DNA from 3 places in the Paenibacillus sp. FSL H7-0943 genome. Region 2 is predicted to be linked to each of the others. Evidence: a T-box and tRNA genes for the amino acid it is inferred to sense, from the RefSeq annotation. Region 2 holds a T-box; the other regions hold tRNA genes.
What was found. A T-box is a leader RNA that pairs with one kind of tRNA and senses whether it is charged. The one in region 2 lies ahead of metG (methionine--tRNA ligase), so its partner is inferred to be a tRNA-Met.

Region 1: it encodes a tRNA-Met, which carries the amino acid that the T-box ahead of metG (methionine--tRNA ligase) is inferred to sense. The anticodon was not compared.
Region 3: it encodes a tRNA-Met, which carries the amino acid that the T-box ahead of metG (methionine--tRNA ligase) is inferred to sense. The anticodon was not compared.

The regions. Positions count from the first base shown of each region.
Region 1 is NZ_CP150148.1:988,700-994,589, forward strand. Features, by position in the region: rRNA gene NSQ55_RS04245 (23S ribosomal RNA) at 1-2,572, shown strand, start outside; rRNA gene rrf (5S ribosomal RNA) at 2,646-2,762, shown strand; tRNA gene NSQ55_RS04255 (tRNA-Ile) at 2,820-2,896, shown strand; tRNA gene NSQ55_RS04260 (tRNA-Asn) at 2,900-2,975, shown strand; tRNA gene NSQ55_RS04265 (tRNA-Ser) at 2,981-3,073, shown strand; tRNA gene NSQ55_RS04270 (tRNA-Glu) at 3,089-3,160, shown strand; tRNA gene NSQ55_RS04275 (tRNA-Val) at 3,167-3,242, shown strand; tRNA gene NSQ55_RS04280 (tRNA-Met) at 3,258-3,334, shown strand; tRNA gene NSQ55_RS04285 (tRNA-Met) at 3,406-3,482, shown strand; tRNA gene NSQ55_RS04290 (tRNA-Asp) at 3,508-3,585, shown strand; tRNA gene NSQ55_RS04295 (tRNA-Gln) at 3,602-3,676, shown strand; tRNA gene NSQ55_RS04300 (tRNA-Lys) at 3,684-3,759, shown strand; tRNA gene NSQ55_RS04305 (tRNA-Leu) at 3,775-3,859, shown strand; tRNA gene NSQ55_RS04310 (tRNA-Gly) at 3,867-3,941, shown strand; tRNA gene NSQ55_RS04315 (tRNA-Arg) at 3,952-4,028, shown strand; tRNA gene NSQ55_RS04320 (tRNA-Pro) at 4,061-4,134, shown strand; tRNA gene NSQ55_RS04325 (tRNA-Gly) at 4,147-4,217, shown strand; gene NSQ55_RS04330 (YdeI/OmpD-associated family protein) at 4,319-4,783, shown strand; gene NSQ55_RS04335 (GreA/GreB family elongation factor) at 4,853-5,308, opposite strand; gene NSQ55_RS04340 (sporulation protein Cse60) at 5,705-5,890, shown strand, end outside.
Region 2 is NZ_CP150148.1:4,900,507-4,906,396, forward strand. Features, by position in the region: gene metG (methionine--tRNA ligase) at 1-1,716, opposite strand, end outside; T-box leader at 1,765-2,025, opposite strand; gene yidD (membrane protein insertion efficiency factor YidD) at 2,066-2,329, opposite strand; gene NSQ55_RS21585 (transcriptional repressor) at 2,332-2,793, opposite strand; gene NSQ55_RS21590 (copper amine oxidase N-terminal domain-containing protein) at 3,013-5,250, opposite strand; gene NSQ55_RS21595 (sensor histidine kinase) at 5,597-5,890, shown strand, end outside.
Region 3 is NZ_CP150148.1:5,988,986-5,994,875, forward strand. Features, by position in the region: gene NSQ55_RS26075 (BMP family ABC transporter substrate-binding protein) at 1-74, opposite strand, end outside; gene NSQ55_RS26080 (AraC family transcriptional regulator) at 402-1,157, shown strand; tRNA gene NSQ55_RS26085 (tRNA-Leu) at 1,294-1,372, opposite strand; tRNA gene NSQ55_RS26090 (tRNA-Cys) at 1,387-1,460, opposite strand; tRNA gene NSQ55_RS26095 (tRNA-Gly) at 1,470-1,544, opposite strand; tRNA gene NSQ55_RS26100 (tRNA-Gln) at 1,551-1,625, opposite strand; tRNA gene NSQ55_RS26105 (tRNA-His) at 1,645-1,720, opposite strand; tRNA gene NSQ55_RS26110 (tRNA-His) at 1,764-1,839, opposite strand; tRNA gene NSQ55_RS26115 (tRNA-Trp) at 1,863-1,936, opposite strand; tRNA gene NSQ55_RS26120 (tRNA-Tyr) at 1,943-2,028, opposite strand; tRNA gene NSQ55_RS26125 (tRNA-Thr) at 2,034-2,109, opposite strand; tRNA gene NSQ55_RS26130 (tRNA-Phe) at 2,138-2,213, opposite strand; tRNA gene NSQ55_RS26135 (tRNA-Asp) at 2,224-2,301, opposite strand; tRNA gene NSQ55_RS26140 (tRNA-Met) at 2,327-2,403, opposite strand; tRNA gene NSQ55_RS26145 (tRNA-Val) at 2,421-2,496, opposite strand; tRNA gene NSQ55_RS26150 (tRNA-Glu) at 2,552-2,626, opposite strand; tRNA gene NSQ55_RS26155 (tRNA-Ser) at 2,645-2,737, opposite strand; tRNA gene NSQ55_RS26160 (tRNA-Asn) at 2,741-2,816, opposite strand; rRNA gene NSQ55_RS26165 (23S ribosomal RNA) at 2,878-5,803, opposite strand.

The sequences.
Region 1 (5,890 bases), 3.0 Mb from region 2:
AAGGCCCGCGATAGAGGTAAAAGCCCTGTAACCTAAACTGTATTCTCTCCGAGACGGATCCCGAGTAGTGCGGGGCACGTGAAACCCCGTATGAATCCAGCAGGACCATCTGCTAAGGCTAAATACTACCTGGCGACCGATAGTGAAACAGTACCGTGAGGGAAAGGTGAAAAGCACCCCGGAAGGGGAGTGAAATAGAACCTGAAACCGTGTGCTTACAAAAAGTCAGAGCCCTATTAATGGGTGATGGCGTGCCTTTTGTAGAATGAACCGGCGAGTTACGTTTAACATGCAAGGTTAAGCCGAGAAGGTGGAGCCGCAGCGAAAGCGAGTCTGAATAGGGCGAATTAGTATGTGGACGTAGACCCGAAACCGTGTGATCTACCCCTGTCCAGGGTGAAGGTGCGGTAACACGCACTGGAGGCCCGAACCCACGTACGTTGAAAAGTGCGGGGATGAGGTGGGGGTAGCGGAGAAATTCCAATCGAACTCGGAGATAGCTGGTTCTCCCCGAAATAGCTTTAGGGCTAGCCTCGGTATAAGAGTAGTGGAGGTAGAGCACTGATTGGGTGCGGGGTCCGCAAGGATTACCAAGCTCAGTCAAACTCCGAATGCCATATACTTATTGCCGGGAGTCAGACAGTGAGTGCTAAGATCCATTGTCAAAAGGGAAACAGCCCAGACCATCAGCTAAGGTCCCCAAGTGTGTGTTAAGTGGGAAAGGATGTGGAGTTGCACAGACAACCAGGATGTTGGCTTAGAAGCAGCCACCATTGAAAGAGTGCGTAATAGCTCACTGGTCGAGTGACTCTGCGCCGAAAATGTAACGGGGCTAAACACACCACCGAAGCTATGGCTAGATACTATGTATCTGGGGTAGGGGAGCGTTGTGTAGGGGTTGAAGGTGTACTGAAAAGAGCGCTGGACACTACACAAGTGAGAATGCCGGTATGAGTAACGAAAAGATCAGTGAGAATCTGATCCGCCGAAAGCCCAAGGTTTCCTGAGGAAGGCTCGTCCGCTCAGGGTAAGTCGGGACCTAAGGCGAGGCCGAAAGGCGTAGTCGAAGGACAACAGTTTGAAATTACTGTACCACCGTAATCCGCTATGAGCGATGGGGTGACGCAGGAGGGTAGTGACGCGGACTGATGGATGTCCGTCTAAGCAGTGAGGCTGATGTGTAGGCAAATCCGCACATCGTTAAGGCTGGGCTGTGATGGGGAGCGAAAATTGTAGTAGCGAAGGTCATGATCTCACACTGCCAAGAAAAGCCTCTAGCCAGGAGAAGGTGCCCGTACCGCAAACCGACACAGGTAGGCGAGAAGAGAATTCTAAGGCGCGCGGAAGAACTCTCGTTAAGGAACTCGGCAAAATGACCCCGTAACTTCGGGAGAAGGGGTGCCCCGGTAGTGTGAATAGCACGAGGGGGCCGCAGTGAAAAGGCCCAAGCGACTGTTTAGCAAAAACACAGGTCTGTGCGAAGCCGCAAGGCGAAGTATACGGGCTGACGCCTGCCCGGTGCTGGAAGGTTAAGGGGAGTGGTTAGGGGTAACCCGAAGCTATGAACCGAAGCCCCAGTAAACGGCGGCCGTAACTATAACGGTCCTAAGGTAGCGAAATTCCTTGTCAGGTAAATTCTGACCCGCACGAATGGCGTAACGACTTGGGCGCTGTCTCAACGAGAGATCCGGTGAAATTTTAATACCTGTGAAGATGCAGGTTACCCGCGACAAGACGGAAAGACCCCATGGAGCTTTACTGCAGCTTGATATTGAATTTGGGTACGATCTGTACAGGATAGGTGGGAGCCGTAGAAATCGGAGCGCAAGCTTCGGTGGAGGCGCCGTTGGGATACCACCCTGATCGTATCTAGGTTCTAACCTAGTGCCCTTACCGGGTACGGGGACCGTGTCAGGCGGGCAGTTTGACTGGGGCGGTCGCCTCCTAAAGAGTAACGGAGGCGTTCCAAGGTTCCCTCAGAATGGTTGGAAATCATTCGCAGAGTGCAAAGGCATAAGGGAGCTTGACTGCGAGACCTACAAGTCGAGCAGGGACGAAAGTCGGACTTAGTGATCCGGTGGTACCGCATGGAAGGGCCATCGCTCAACGGATAAAAGCTACCCTGGGGATAACAGGCTTATCTCCCCCAAGAGTCCACATCGACGGGGAGGTTTGGCACCTCGATGTCGGCTCATCGCATCCTGGGGCTGAAGTAGGTCCCAAGGGTTGGGCTGTTCGCCCATTAAAGCGGTACGCGAGCTGGGTTCAGAACGTCGTGAGACAGTTCGGTCCCTATCTGTCGTGGGCGCAGGAAATTTGAGAGGAGCTGTCCTTAGTACGAGAGGACCGGGATGGACGTACCGCTGGTGCACCAGTTGTTCCGCCAGGAGCATGGCTGGGTAGCTACGTACGGACGGGATAAGCGCTGAAAGCATCTAAGCGTGAAGCCCCCCTCAAGATGAGATTTCCCAATTAGTAAGACCCCTTGAAGACGACGAGGTAGATAGGTTGGAGGTGGAAGTGCAGCAATGCATGGAGCTGACCAATACTAATCGGTCGAGGGCTTATCCTATACTTAGAATGCAGATTCGTTTCGGATTCAGTTTTCAGGCATCAAGCCTGAGCATTTACGCTGTAAATGCCCGTTTGGTGGCGATAGCGGAGGGGTTCCACACGTACCCATCCCGAACACGACCGTTAAGCCCTCCAGCGCCGATGGTACTTGGACCGAAGGGTCCTGGGAGAGTAGGACGCCGCCAAGCGGACAACCACATTACCCGTGGTATTTTTTTTGCCCTTAATATTAATATGTCTTAGAAGGGCCTTTAGCTCAGCTGGTTAGAGCGCACCCCTGATAAGGGTGAGGTCGGTGGTTCGAGTCCACTAAGGCCCACCATATTCCCTGATAGCTCAGTTGGTAGAGCACTCGACTGTTAATCGAGTTGTCACAGGTTCGAGTCCTGTTCGGGGAGCCATTTATGGAGAGGTGTCCGAGTTTGGCCGAAGGAGCACGATTGGAAATCGTGTAGGCGCCACAAGCGTCTCGAGGGTTCGAATCCCTCTCTCTCCGCCATAAAATTATTAGCATGGCCCGTTGGTCAAGGGGTTAAGACACCTCCCTTTCACGGAGGTAACATGGGTTCGAATCCCATACGGGTCATATCATGGAGGCTTAGCTCAGCTGGGAGAGCATCTGCCTTACAAGCAGAGGGTCGGGGGTTCGATCCCCTCAGCCTCCACCATATTTTTTTCACTGACGCGGGGTGGAGCAGCCCGGTAGCTCGTCGGGCTCATAACCCGAAGGTCGCAGGTTCAAGTCCTGCCCCCGCAACCAATTTACTCTTATACATTATGTTTAGGGATAAGCTGGTATGGTGAAAATGAATAGTATATACTAATTAATGACGCGGGGTGGAGCAGCCCGGTAGCTCGTCGGGCTCATAACCCGAAGGCCGCAGGTTCAAATCCTGCCCCCGCAACCAATTTACACTTATGCATTATGTCTATGGAACCGTGGTGTAGTTGGCCTAACATGCCTGCCTGTCACGCAGGAGATCGCGGGTTCGAATCCCGTCGGTTCCGCCATTTAGTTAATTATTATTGGGGATTAGCCAAGCGGTAAGGCAACGGACTTTGACTCCGTCATGCATAGGTTCAAATCCTATATCCCCAGCCATTTATGAGAGCCATTAGCTCAGTTGGTAGAGCACCTGACTTTTAATCAGGGTGTCGAAGGTTCGAGTCCTTCATGGCTCACCATTTTCTTTAAAGTGTGCGCGTGTGGCGGAATTGGCAGACGCACCAGACTTAGGATCTGGCGTTTCACGACGTGGGGGTTCGAGTCCCTTCACGCGCACCATGTTTTTGCGGACGTGGCTCAGCGGTAGAGCATCGCCTTGCCAAGGCGAGGGTCGCGGGTTCGATTCCCGTCGTCCGCTCCATATAGATTTTGCGCCCTTAGCTCAGCTGGATAGAGCGTTTGACTACGAATCAAAAGGCCGGGAGTTCGAATCTCTCAGGGCGCGCCATTTTTATTACTAAGCAGTTATAGTATTGTTAACGGGATGTAGCTCAGCTTGGTAGAGCACCTGGTTTGGGACCAGGGGGTCGCATGTTCAAATCGTGTCATCCCGATTTTATACCTTTGCGGGTGTAGTTCAATGGTAGAACTTCAGCCTTCCAAGCTGATAGCGTGGGTTCGATTCCCATCACCCGCTTATAAAGAGAAACACCTGCCGGTATTAGGCGGGTGTTTTTTTGTATAGTTAAGCACGTATGGATACAATAGGAACTAGAGATTTTATTTGAGGAGGGGCCAATGTTTGAATTTGAAGCAAGGTTAGTCAGACCAGATACGAATGGGAGTTGGACATATCTTACGGTTCCTTTTGACGCTGAACAAATATATGAAACTAAATCAAGGATACAAGTTAAAGGAAGCCTGAATGACATTCCCTATAAAGGAACACTCATGCCGCATGGTAATGGGAAACATTTTATGGTCGTGAAAAAAGAACTGCGAGACTTAGCCCATGCTCAACCTGGAGATATAGTACGGGTGACAATGGAACAAGATCATCAATTGCGAGAGATAGAGGCTCCAGAAGATTTTCTGGACGCACTAAGCAGCAATGAGCAGGCAGAGGTGTATTATAACAGCTTGGCTTATTCCTATCGGAAGGAATATGTGAGCTGGATCGAAGGGGCGAAAAGACCGGAAACCAGAGCAGCAAGGATCCAGAAGTCAGTTAATAAGCTGGAAGAAGGTTTGAGGCTTAAATAATAGAACAGCGTCCTCCTCCTTAATATCTGGAAAGGGACGCTGCTGTAGCGGGTATATAAGGGATCGTCCTTATATAAGAACGCCTACTTCACCATTATTCACGAACTTAATGCTTTCGATCTTCACCTCTAGTTGACCTGAAGGAATCGCTAGCTGACAAGTACTGCCGAGCTCAGCCAGCAGCAGCTGCATGCCTATAGGTGACAACATAGAAATCTTGTTATTGTTAGGTTCTGCTTGGTTAGGAAATACGATGGTATAGATATCTGTAGTATTATCGTCCAAGTAACGAAGCTGCAGCTGACTTCCGATAAAGACCTGTGAATTTAAATCTTCACCATTGAACTCAGTTAGTAATTGTTCCAGCTCGGAGCAATAACGGGATAACAGCGTTTCAGCGTTGCTTCTATCCTTGCTCCGTACCGGAAAGTACTGATTTAGAAATGCGATTTTTTCCTCATCAAAATAGATAAGCTGCTGAAGCAGCTGTGTCCGTGAGCCTTCATAGATAAGACTATGGTTCATAGTAGATTTCACCCCCTCTAAGTAGCACATTCCTTGTAAACCTGTTATGGTGTGTTGCCATCTTAAAATCCCTCCTATACAAATAGAGGTCCCCCAATGGAGACCTTCTGATCAGTATACCAGCTTCTATTTGTAAATCCAATCCATTTTAAAAGGGGAATTAAAACCTTCTAAATATTGTAATGAAAACCTTTGACTATTACATACTTGGGTGCTATGATAGGCTGATGCATAGGCATTTCGTAGAAAACTGCGAAATGCCTATACTGTATTTTGAAGATATTTTTACATTAATTGTTACCTGGGGAGTGATACGCCATGTACATTTCGTTGAGTTCACATATAGATTCCAGAACTATAAAATAACTACTTAATTTATTAAAGGAGGAGATCAGGATGATTCAAGTTAAAGAGTTTGTAGATGCTGATAATTCTTATGCAGAGAATAAAGCTAATGAGTTCCTGGCAGGACTACGGGAGGAACAGATTGTGAATATCTGTTACGGTTCGGTAGTTAAATCATCACGTGATGGGGCAGAGCACCAAAGAACCACTATACTGGTCGTGTATAAGACAAATGAA
Region 2 (5,890 bases):
AGCGAAATCGTCAATGCCGATTTCCTCTTTATGCTCTTCCACTGGCTCGGAGTCCGCAGCAGCAGGAGCAGCCGCTTCCGCCACTTCAGCCGCAGCTTTACCAGCGCCCATAGCCTCGGCAATATAAGCTACCTCTTGCTCCACATCTAGACGTGGAAAGATTGGATTGCCTTTCACCAGCTTTGTTCCTGCCGGAATCAGGCCAAAGGTCTTACCGCTATCCCAAGTCGTTAACTCACCAGGCTCAATACCCAGCTGTTCCCAGATCTTCGCTGGTGTTTGTGTCAAGAACGGCTGCAGCAGGATTGAAGCGGTACGCAGACCTTCCACCAGATGTCTCATCACAGAAGCCAGCTCGGCGGTTCTATTTTCATCTTTGGCAAGCACCCAAGGTTGTGTCTCATCGATATATTTGTTGGTGCGGCTAATGAATATTCCGATAGCTGTCAGCGCCACGGAGAACTCCATTTTTTCCATAGCTTCTTCTACTTTGGCATAAGTATTCTCAGCCGCAGCTTGAAGCTCACCATCAAATGCTGTTACATTTCCTTCATATGCCGGAATCTCGCCTGCAAAATACTTTTCAACCATAGCCCCTGTACGGTTCAACAGGTTACCAAGGTCGTTGGCAAGATCATAGTTAACCCGGTCTACAAAGCTTTCCGGTGTGAACGTGCCATCCGAACCAAACGGTACTTCGCGCAGCAGGTAATAACGCAATGCATCCAAGCCATAACGATCAATCAGTGTCACAGGATCAACTACGTTACCTTTAGATTTCGACATTTTTCCATCTTTCATGAGCAACCAGCCATGGGCAAATACCTTTTTCGGAAGGGGTTCACCAAGCGCCATCAGAATGATCGGCCAGTAAATCGTATGGAAACGAACGATTTCTTTACCAACGATGTGTACATCCGCAGGCCAGAACTTGTCATACAAGGTCCGATCCTCGGAACCATAACCCAGCGCAGTAATATAGTTAGTCAAAGCATCAATCCACACGTACACGACATGCTTCTCGTCGCCCTTAACTTTTACGCCCCAATCAAAGGTTGTACGGGAAACTGCAAGGTCTTCCAGTCCGGGTTTGATGAAATTGTTAATCATTTCGTTCTTACGGGATTCCGGCAAAATAAACTCTGGATTCTCCTCGTAAAATTGCAGCAAACGATCCGCATATTTACTCATCCGGAAGAAATAACTTGCTTCCTTCACCAGCTCAACCGGGTGGCCGCTATCTGGGCTTTTTGCACCAGTAATCACGCCGTTATCATCACGCACAATATCAACTAATTGCGTTTCTGTGTAAAATGTTTCATCTGGGATACTATACCAGCCTTCATATTCACCTTTATAGATGTCTCCTTGCTGCAGCAACCGATCAAAAATATCCTGTACCACTTTTTTATGACGCTCTTCCGTAGTACGGATGAAGTCATCGTTCGAAATGTCCAGCTTACGCCATAGCTCCTTAATACCAACAACAATGTCGTCTACGAACTGCTGAGGGGTCTTTCCTGCTTCCTCTGCCTTCCGCTCGATCTTTTGTCCATGTTCGTCTGTACCGGTTAGATAACGCACTTCGTAGCCGCGCAGACGTTTGTAACGGGCCATTGCGTCTCCTGCCACGGTTGAATAAGCATGTCCGATATGTAGCTTGTCACTTGGATAATAAATTGGTGTCGTTAGGTAAAACGTTTTTTTCTCACTCATTCAGTAATCATCCTTTCTTATTAAAAAAACAAAAAACTCCCGCCCCCATAATGGGGCGAGAGTATAACTCACGCGATACCACCCAAATTTCCTGTCTCTTCACAGAGCGCAGGCTTCGCCAGTTCCCTCGCGGGAACTGTCCATTAACGCTGGATCACGCTGTTATCTTACGTGAACCACAATTGCAGTTCTCGCTCGAACACAGTTCCTCCCGGACCATATTCAATCTAACGCTCCATACCGGATTTCAGCATATTCCGGCTCTCTGTAATGGACGTAACGATTTACTTATCCGTTCTTCGGAATTCATACTATTACTTGTGAATATACCCAATGGTAAGGCCCCATGTCAAGTCGCAGGGGCAGAATCCTTCTCAGCAGATTCATCTTGAAGAGGCGGCACAGGATCAAGTCCTCCAGGATGAAAGGGATGACATCTGGCAATCCGCTTAGCTGCAAGCCATGAGCCTTTCAGTGGACCATGGACTTCAATGGCTTCCAGGGCATAGGCGGAGCAGGTTGGATAGAAGCGGCAGGTTGCAGGTTTAATAGGGGAAATGTACCTGCGGTACACCCGAATAGGCGCCTGAATCGTTCTGCGTAGGGTCACCATTTCTAAAGTCCCTTTTGTTTATCTGATGCTGCAACTAATTCTTCTTCCCGGTTCTCTTCACATTCTTTGCAATAACCGAACACCTCAAATTTATGCTTGACTACCCGGAATTGATCGGGTGTATCCGTTAAATTCATCGGGCAGAAATTAATCGGGTAGGTCTTTTGGCATTGAAGGCAGATCATATGATGGTGATGATCCTGATGATTGCAGCTTCCCTTGAACTTCACTCCGTCTTCAAAGACAATCTGTTCAAGCACACCAAGCTCTTCCATTACACGAAGATTGCGGTACACCGTATCAAAGCTAAGACCACTATACTTGCGGCCCATATGCTCATATACATCCTTCGCTGACAAATATCCCTTATTCTCGCCGAATAACTGGGCAAGCGTTTTGCGTTGGTCGGTGATTCGCAGTCCTTGCCCCGACATGACTTCTAATATTTGTTCTGTCGACAGCATACGCTCATCTCCCATAAGATCAGTTCATTTATATTTCACTCTCTTAATAATGCCCCAAAATAAATGCCCCGTCAATGAAGCACCATGAAGCACCCCTACGCAACCTCTGAATTATTATATTTAAACAAAAGCCCGGCTGCGTATTCCTTTACGGAATATTCAGCCGGGCTTTTATTGTAGATAATTCCCCAATAGAGCTTATAGGGATATTCCTATTTGTTATTTCTTTGCTGGAAGTGGAGTGATGAGGAAATTGACCGGCAAGTTACTGCCTGAGGCTGCTGTGAACAAAATCTCCACAGAACCGCCATACTCACCACTACGATAAACCACACTGTTCATGTCAGCGTTCGAGAGACTTCCCACGCTTGGCATATGCACGATTTGGTTATTAACCATAACCGGTCCCATATAGTTACCGCCACGTGGATTAAACGTAATCAATGAGTTTGGTGCAACATTTTCAAATCTGATCTTGTATAATACCCCGAAATTACCGGCATTGGAAGCTTCCGTACCTGCCATTGGGTCTACGCCAGCCAGGTTCTTATCACTGGAATTATCGCCTAGCAGAAGTTTTGCAGGAGTTTTTCCTACCTCATCGGTAACCGTGATAATACGAGTAGAATCTTCGTAAGTTCCCCGATTATGCACTCCGTCTCGATCCAGAACTGGAAGTGTTGGAAGTGTAGTCAGTGGATCTTTATTCGCATCAATCAACATGACGTTATAATCGATTGGATAATCACTAAATAAGTCCGCTTGAAGTGAAACAATTTCACTTGGTTTCATAGCAATTTGGTTTAGATCGGTCAGAATTGAGACACTTTCCCCTGGTTGCAGAACAATCGTTTTATAATGCTCATTTGTAAGCATAGATTTCCAATAACGTTCTACAGACATTTTACCAGTACCTTCAGGATATGTGCTTGGTCCTGCAAAGCCCACATATTCGGTTGTAAGCGTCGTTGGGTACAAATTGTTATTCGTAGCAATCACATACACTTTAGCTTTAATATTCAGGTTATTCTTGTGGTGAATCAAGAAGCGGGTTTTACCCAATGAAGTCTCACGGTAAGTAACACCTTCTGTATACACCGTTTCTGGGCTGTTGCTGCGAATTAGTTTATAAGGCTCGGAAGAAAGATTATAAGCTACTTGCTGCCAAGTCGGAACCATTGATCCATCGATGCTAAACACACTGCCCGGAGATGCAAATAATCTGTTGAAATCTTCTTTACTGTACAAGATTTCATCCGAAATATTAACGGTTTTCTCAAAGGTGCTGATCGCGCCGTGTGAATCTTTTACTTGGACCGCAATTGTCGCTGGACCCGGAGTAAAGAAAGCCTCGGCTTTGTTCGTCCAAGTTACGGTAATTTCATCACCATCAGGATCGCTACTTAGATCGGTATAAGTAATCATTTCACCCATCTTGTATGAATCCTTATCTGTAGTGAAATTAGCAACTGGAGGTGTATTAGGTTTAAGCACTGTGATGGTCATGGTGTAAGGATCACTCCACTGTTGATTCGCATCCATTACGGAATAGGTTACTACATAATATCCTGGTTGATCATAGATATCCTGCTTGTTACCTCCCCAGCTTTCATCCACAATAGCTACACCATTTGGTGACGAGCTGGAGGTTACGAAGGTCACTGGTTCACCGGCGTAAATTTCAGTTGGCACTGTGAAGGAAGCTTTAGGTTTGTTGTTTAATGTAAGGATTACTCGTTTTTGCACATTATCAACGGTATATGGAATGCCCAGTGCTCCAGTTATGGATGTCAATGGAACCATGAAAGTCCCCTTGTATTGGTAAGCTGGACCTTTCATTGTCTTCTTTTCACCATTAACTGTATAGACCTTGCTGTCGGTCTTAAAGCGCATAACGTCGCTTCCCTTGGTAACAATGGTTTCTTTCGTTTTATAATCATAAACGTATTTCACGCCTACACGTTCTACCATAGCCCGGATCGAAACGTAGGACACGCCGTTTTTCACTGCCATAGGCTGATTAGCTAAATATTCTTGGCCGTTCTGATACATTTTGTTGCTGTTCATCATAAGGATAAGTTGATTGCTAGCCGCAGCACGAGCACCATCTGTTGTTGTAGTAGGATCTGTAGTAACTCCAGGTGTTGCAGTTGGAAGCGGTGTTGCAGTAGGTGCAATTGTTGCTGTAGGTTCAACAGTAGCCGTAGGATCAACTGTCTCTGCAGGAATTGGAGTTGGTGTTGGTGTTGGTGACACTACTCCTCCTGGCGTCTCCGTCGGCAATGGCGGCAATGGATCGGTAGATTCTGGCATTACCTCCGGCGCAGCTGAAACGACTGTCCCAACTACAGTAGTATTACTTGGGGTATTATTGACAGCTTCAGCAAAAGCCGGCACTGCCGCGGCGGCCTGAGATACGGCCAAAACAGCAACTAACGTTAACTTTTTCAAATCCATGATATAACTCCTCTGCTCCTATTTGTAAATATAAGTAGGTCTCTGTCTTTTTCATACTCCTCTTATATTCCCCGCAAAATGCTGCCACCCACGGTAGGGCGGCAAAAAGCTTTTGCCACGATCGTCATAACAAACATAGTATTAGACGCATGCCACCATAAAAAGTTTCATTATTAAGTAAAGAAAGATTAACGCTGTATTAAATATTGTTGGACAACCACGCTGTTTCCCCTGAAAAAAATGAGATTTTTTCTATAAATATGTTTATTTTTCGTCTGACTATATTCGCTTTCATTTGCTTTTGTTACAATGTATGGAAGAATATCTTTTACATGCGAGGGATAACATGTCCAAAAAAATCTCCATCCTCGTTCAATTAATCATGGGCTTCTCTCTAATCATCTTCACCATCGTAGGATTCACCATTTTTTTGTCCTACCGCTCTTCCTCTCAAGCTGTTCTAAACCGCTCCAATCAATATATCCTGGAATCCGTCAAGCAACTTCAAGGTAAAATGGACGCAATTCTTCAGGATAACGATAAGCTTTCTTCTACGATCATGTTCAGTCCCTTGATTCAAGAAACCTTGGGAGACTTAGCGTTGTCACGTTCACCTCGTACAGACGCCATGGAAATTACT
Region 3 (5,890 bases), 1.1 Mb from region 2:
GACGTGTTATTCCCACATGCTGTGACCAGAACCATCACCATTAATAACAACAAAGAAAGAACTTTTTTATTCATTACTCTATTCCACCCCTAATTTTAGTTGGTTAGTAATCCGCAGAATCCCATCTTCACCCATTGTATAATTCACGGTTCAAATGGAAATTCTCTTTTTTCCAAATAAAGTATCATTAAAAGTAATAAATTTAACGTTTAGGCTCAAAAATAGCAATAAAAATACCATTATTATTAATAATCCGCTTTATTTCCGAACGAGATGGCCAGTCAGGTTGCGAACTTTCGGATTTATTGATACGATCATAACAAATATTATTAAAAATAATTATATGATTTCGGTCATAGTTTTGTACGATTCGGCTAAAACATAAGTATTGGAGGATCATCATGGATCGTGTTCTATATATTGTAAGTGCCACACATGAGCTAAATACTTATATCCCTCCACACCAGCATGAATGCTACGAACTAGTCTATTATTTACAGGGGGTAGGGACAACCAATGTTGGCCCACGAAGTTACCATTTTCGCTCCTCTTCTTTCGCGCTTGTGCCACCCAATCATAAACATGACGAGCACCACCGTGAGGATGCAAATGTATTATTTGTAGGCTTCCACTCGGAACACCCTAATATGAGTAATCTGCTCGGCGTATATGAAGATGATAAAGATCAGACCGTTCTTCAAATCCTGCTGCGAATGAAAGCAGAGTTTACACGCAAGCAAGACGGATTCTCTGAGCTTCTAAACCTACAAATGAGCGAGATTACCGTCCATCTTATGAGGCTTCTTAGTGCCTCTGGATATCAATCCCCAACAGAAGATCGAGTACAATATGTCCTTAATTATATGAATGAGCATTATCGCCATAAATTGTCCGTCGAAACACTATCAGAAATGTCCGGATATAGTTACGATCGTTTTCGCCATCTATTTAAAGAACGTTTCGGGTCTTCACCCCTGCGGTATTTGCTGTTAAAACGCCTGGATTATGCAAAATCTTTATTACGTCATACTCAGATGCAAATCTCTGAAGTATCTGCTGCTGCAGGTTTTGTGAACGATGCCCAATTCTGCAATATGTTCAAACGAGAAATAGGTCTTACCCCGCGAGCATTCCGCATTAATAATCAATCAGGTTAATCACTAATCAGATTAAAAAAAGCCGTTGAAATAGAGAAACTCTCTATTCAACGGCTTACTGCTGTAAACCCAAGGACATAAAGAAAAAAGGTTTGTAAGATTGCTTATGAAAGCATTCTTACAAACCTTTTTAAGATACCGGCGAGAGGACTCGAACCTCCACGGTTTCCCACTCGATTTTGAGTCGAGCGCGTCTGCCATTCCGCCACGCCGGCACATATGAACTAAATGGAGGCGCCACCCAGATTTGAACTGGGGATAAAGCTTTTGCAGAGCTTTGCCTTACCACTTGGCTATGGCGCCATGAAAACTTGGAGCGGACGACGGGAATCGAACCCGCGACCCTCGCCTTGGCAAGGCGATGCTCTACCGCTGAGCCACGTCCGCATAAAATGGCTGGGGATATAGGATTCGAACCTATGAGTGACGGAGTCAAAGTCCGTTGCCTTACCGCTTGGCTAATCCCCAATAACATTTTAAAGTAAAATGGGGCGACTGATGGGTCTCGAACCCACGAATGCCGGAACCACAATCCGGTGCGTTAACCCCTTCGCCACAGTCGCCATATTAAGTTGATATTGTTGCCATTATTCATTTTAAAGTAAATGGGGCGGCCGATGGGTCTCGAACCCACGAATGCCGGAACCACAATCCGGTGCGTTAACCCCTTCGCCACGGCCGCCATATTAAACTTTAGAAAGAACTTGGCAGGGGCAGCAGGAATTGAACCCACACCAACGGTTTTGGAGACCGTTGTTCTACCTTTAAACTATGCCCCTAAAAACTGGTGGAGGATGATGGATTCGAACCACCGAACACTCACGTGAGCAGATTTACAGTCTGATGCGTTTGGCCACTTCGCTAATCCTCCAAGGATGGTGCCGGCGAGAGGACTTGAACCCCCAACCTACTGATTACAAGTCAGTTGCTCTACCAATTGAGCTACACCGGCATGGCACTCATTCTTTTGTGATGATAAATGGTGGCTCGGGACGGAATCGAACCGCCGACACGAGGATTTTCAGTCCTCTGCTCTACCGACTGAGCTACCGAGCCATGATGAAAATGGCGGAACCGACGGGATTCGAACCCGCGATCTCCTGCGTGACAGGCAGGCATGTTAGGCCAACTACACCACGGTTCCAAAAGATATAATTGCTTAAGTTAATTGGTTGCGGGGGCAGGATTTGAACCTGCGGCCTTCGGGTTATGAGCCCGACGAGCTACCGGGCTGCTCCACCCCGCGTCAGTAAGAAAGTGTTATGGTGGAGGCTGAGGGGATCGAACCCCCGACCCTCTGCTTGTAAGGCAGATGCTCTCCCAGCTGAGCTAAGCCTCCATAAACAACAATTGTTATTGTACCAAAGTCCACTAGGATAAATCAAGTGAAAATTTGGTGACCCGTATGGGATTCGAACCCATGTTACCTCCGTGAAAGGGAGGTGTCTTAACCCCTTGACCAACGGGCCATACTAATTAAAAATTTGTGGCGGAGAGAGAGGGATTCGAACCCTCGAGACGCTTGTGGCGCCTACACGATTTCCAATCGTGCTCCTTCGGCCAAACTCGGACACCTCTCCATATGGCTCCCCGAACAGGACTCGAACCTGTGACAACTCGATTAACAGTCGAGTGCTCTACCAACTGAGCTATCAGGGAATATTCATACCAGGCTTAATCGCCTGAAAACTGAATCCGAAACGAATCTGCATCCTACGTATAGGATAAGCCCTCGACCGATTAGTATTGGTCAGCTCCATGCATTGCTGCACTTCCACCTCCAACCTATCTACCTCGTCGTCTTCAAGGGGTCTTACTAATTGGGAAATCTCATCTTGAGGGGGGCTTCACGCTTAGATGCTTTCAGCGCTTATCCCGTCCGTACGTAGCTACCCAGCCATGCTCCTGGCGGAACAACTGGTGCACCAGCGGTACGTCCATCCCGGTCCTCTCGTACTAAGGACAGCTCCTCTCAAATTTCCTGCGCCCACGACAGATAGGGACCGAACTGTCTCACGACGTTCTGAACCCAGCTCGCGTACCGCTTTAATGGGCGAACAGCCCAACCCTTGGGACCTACTTCAGCCCCAGGATGCGATGAGCCGACATCGAGGTGCCAAACCTCCCCGTCGATGTGGACTCTTGGGGGAGATAAGCCTGTTATCCCCAGGGTAGCTTTTATCCGTTGAGCGATGGCCCTTCCATGCGGTACCACCGGATCACTAAGTCCGACTTTCGTCCCTGCTCGACTTGTAGGTCTCGCAGTCAAGCTCCCTTATGCCTTTGCACTCTGCGAATGATTTCCAACCATTCTGAGGGAACCTTGGAACGCCTCCGTTACTCTTTAGGAGGCGACCGCCCCAGTCAAACTGCCCGCCTGACACGGTCCCCGTACCCGGTAAGGGTACTAGGTTAGAACCTAGATACGATCAGGGTGGTATCCCAACGGCGCCTCCACCGAAGCTTGCGCTCCGATTTCTACGGCTCCCACCTATCCTGTACAGATCGTACCCAAATTCAATATCAAGCTGCAGTAAAGCTCCATGGGGTCTTTCCGTCTTGTCGCGGGTAACCTGCATCTTCACAGGTATTAAAATTTCACCGGATCTCTCGTTGAGACAGCGCCCAAGTCGTTACGCCATTCGTGCGGGTCAGAATTTACCTGACAAGGAATTTCGCTACCTTAGGACCGTTATAGTTACGGCCGCCGTTTACTGGGGCTTCGGTTCATAGCTTCGGGTTACCCCTAACCACTCCCCTTAACCTTCCAGCACCGGGCAGGCGTCAGCCCGTATACTTCGCCTTGCGGCTTCGCACAGACCTGTGTTTTTGCTAAACAGTCGCTTGGGCCTTTTCACTGCGGCCCCCTCGTGCTATTCACACTACCGGGGCACCCCTTCTCCCGAAGTTACGGGGTCATTTTGCCGAGTTCCTTAACGAGAGTTCTTCCGCGCGCCTTAGAATTCTCTTCTCGCCTACCTGTGTCGGTTTGCGGTACGGGCACCTTCTCCTGGCTAGAGGCTTTTCTTGGCAGTGTGAGATCATGACCTTCGCTACTACAATTTTCGCTCCCCATCACAGCCCAGCCTTAACGATGTGCGGATTTGCCTACACATCAGCCTCACTGCTTAGACGGACATCCATCAGTCCGCGTCACTACCCTCCTGCGTCACCCCATCGCTCATAGCGGATTACGGTGGTACAGTAATTTCAAACTGTTGTCCTTCGACTACGCCTTTCGGCCTCGCCTTAGGTCCCGACTTACCCTGAGCGGACGAGCCTTCCTCAGGAAACCTTGGGCTTTCGGCGGATCAGATTCTCACTGATCTTTTCGTTACTCATACCGGCATTCTCACTTGTGTAGTGTCCAGCGCTCTTTTCAGTACACCTTCAACCCCTACACAACGCTCCCCTACCCCAGATACATAGTATCTAGCCATAGCTTCGGTGGTGTGTTTAGCCCCGTTACATTTTCGGCGCAGAGTCACTCGACCAGTGAGCTATTACGCACTCTTTCAATGGTGGCTGCTTCTAAGCCAACATCCTGGTTGTCTGTGCAACTCCACATCCTTTCCCACTTAACACACACTTGGGGACCTTAGCTGATGGTCTGGGCTGTTTCCCTTTTGACAATGGATCTTAGCACTCACTGTCTGACTCCCGGCAATAAGTATATGGCATTCGGAGTTTGACTGAGCTTGGTAATCCTTGCGGACCCCGCACCCAATCAGTGCTCTACCTCCACTACTCTTATACCGAGGCTAGCCCTAAAGCTATTTCGGGGAGAACCAGCTATCTCCGAGTTCGATTGGAATTTCTCCGCTACCCCCACCTCATCCCCGCACTTTTCAACGTACGTGGGTTCGGGCCTCCAGTGCGTGTTACCGCACCTTCACCCTGGACAGGGGTAGATCACACGGTTTCGGGTCTACGTCCACATACTAATTCGCCCTATTCAGACTCGCTTTCGCTGCGGCTCCACCTTCTCGGCTTAACCTTGCATGTTAAACGTAACTCGCCGGTTCATTCTACAAAAGGCACGCCATCACCCATTAATAGGGCTCTGACTTTTTGTAAGCACACGGTTTCAGGTTCTATTTCACTCCCCTTCCGGGGTGCTTTTCACCTTTCCCTCACGGTACTGTTTCACTATCGGTCGCCAGGTAGTATTTAGCCTTAGCAGATGGTCCTGCTGGATTCATACGGGGTTTCACGTGCCCCGCACTACTCGGGATCCGTCTCGGAGAGAACACAGTTTAGGCTACAGGGCTTTTACCTCTATCGCGGGCCTTTCCAGACCTCTTCGCCTACCATATTCCTTTGTAACTCCATGTGAGACGTCCCACAACCCCTAAGAGCAAGCTCTTAGGTTTAGGCTGTTCCGCGTTCGCTCGCCGCTACTGACGGAATCACTATTGTTTTCTCTTCCTCAGGGTACTTAGATGTTTCAGTTCCCCTGGTCTGCCTCTACATTTCCTATGTATTCAGAAATGAGTAACTGCGAATTACCACAGCTGGGTTTCCCCATTCGGACACCCCCGGATCAAAGCTTGCTTACAGCTCCCCGAGGCAGTTTCGTTGTTCGCCACGTCCTTCGTCGGCTCCTGGCGCCTAGGCATCCTCCGTGTGCTCTTATTAGCTTAACCTTGATTCTTCCGAAGAAAAATCTCACTAATAACATTTACTTGTTTACACAAGTTGCTAAAAGATGTTCTAAAACGCAAATTCGTTTC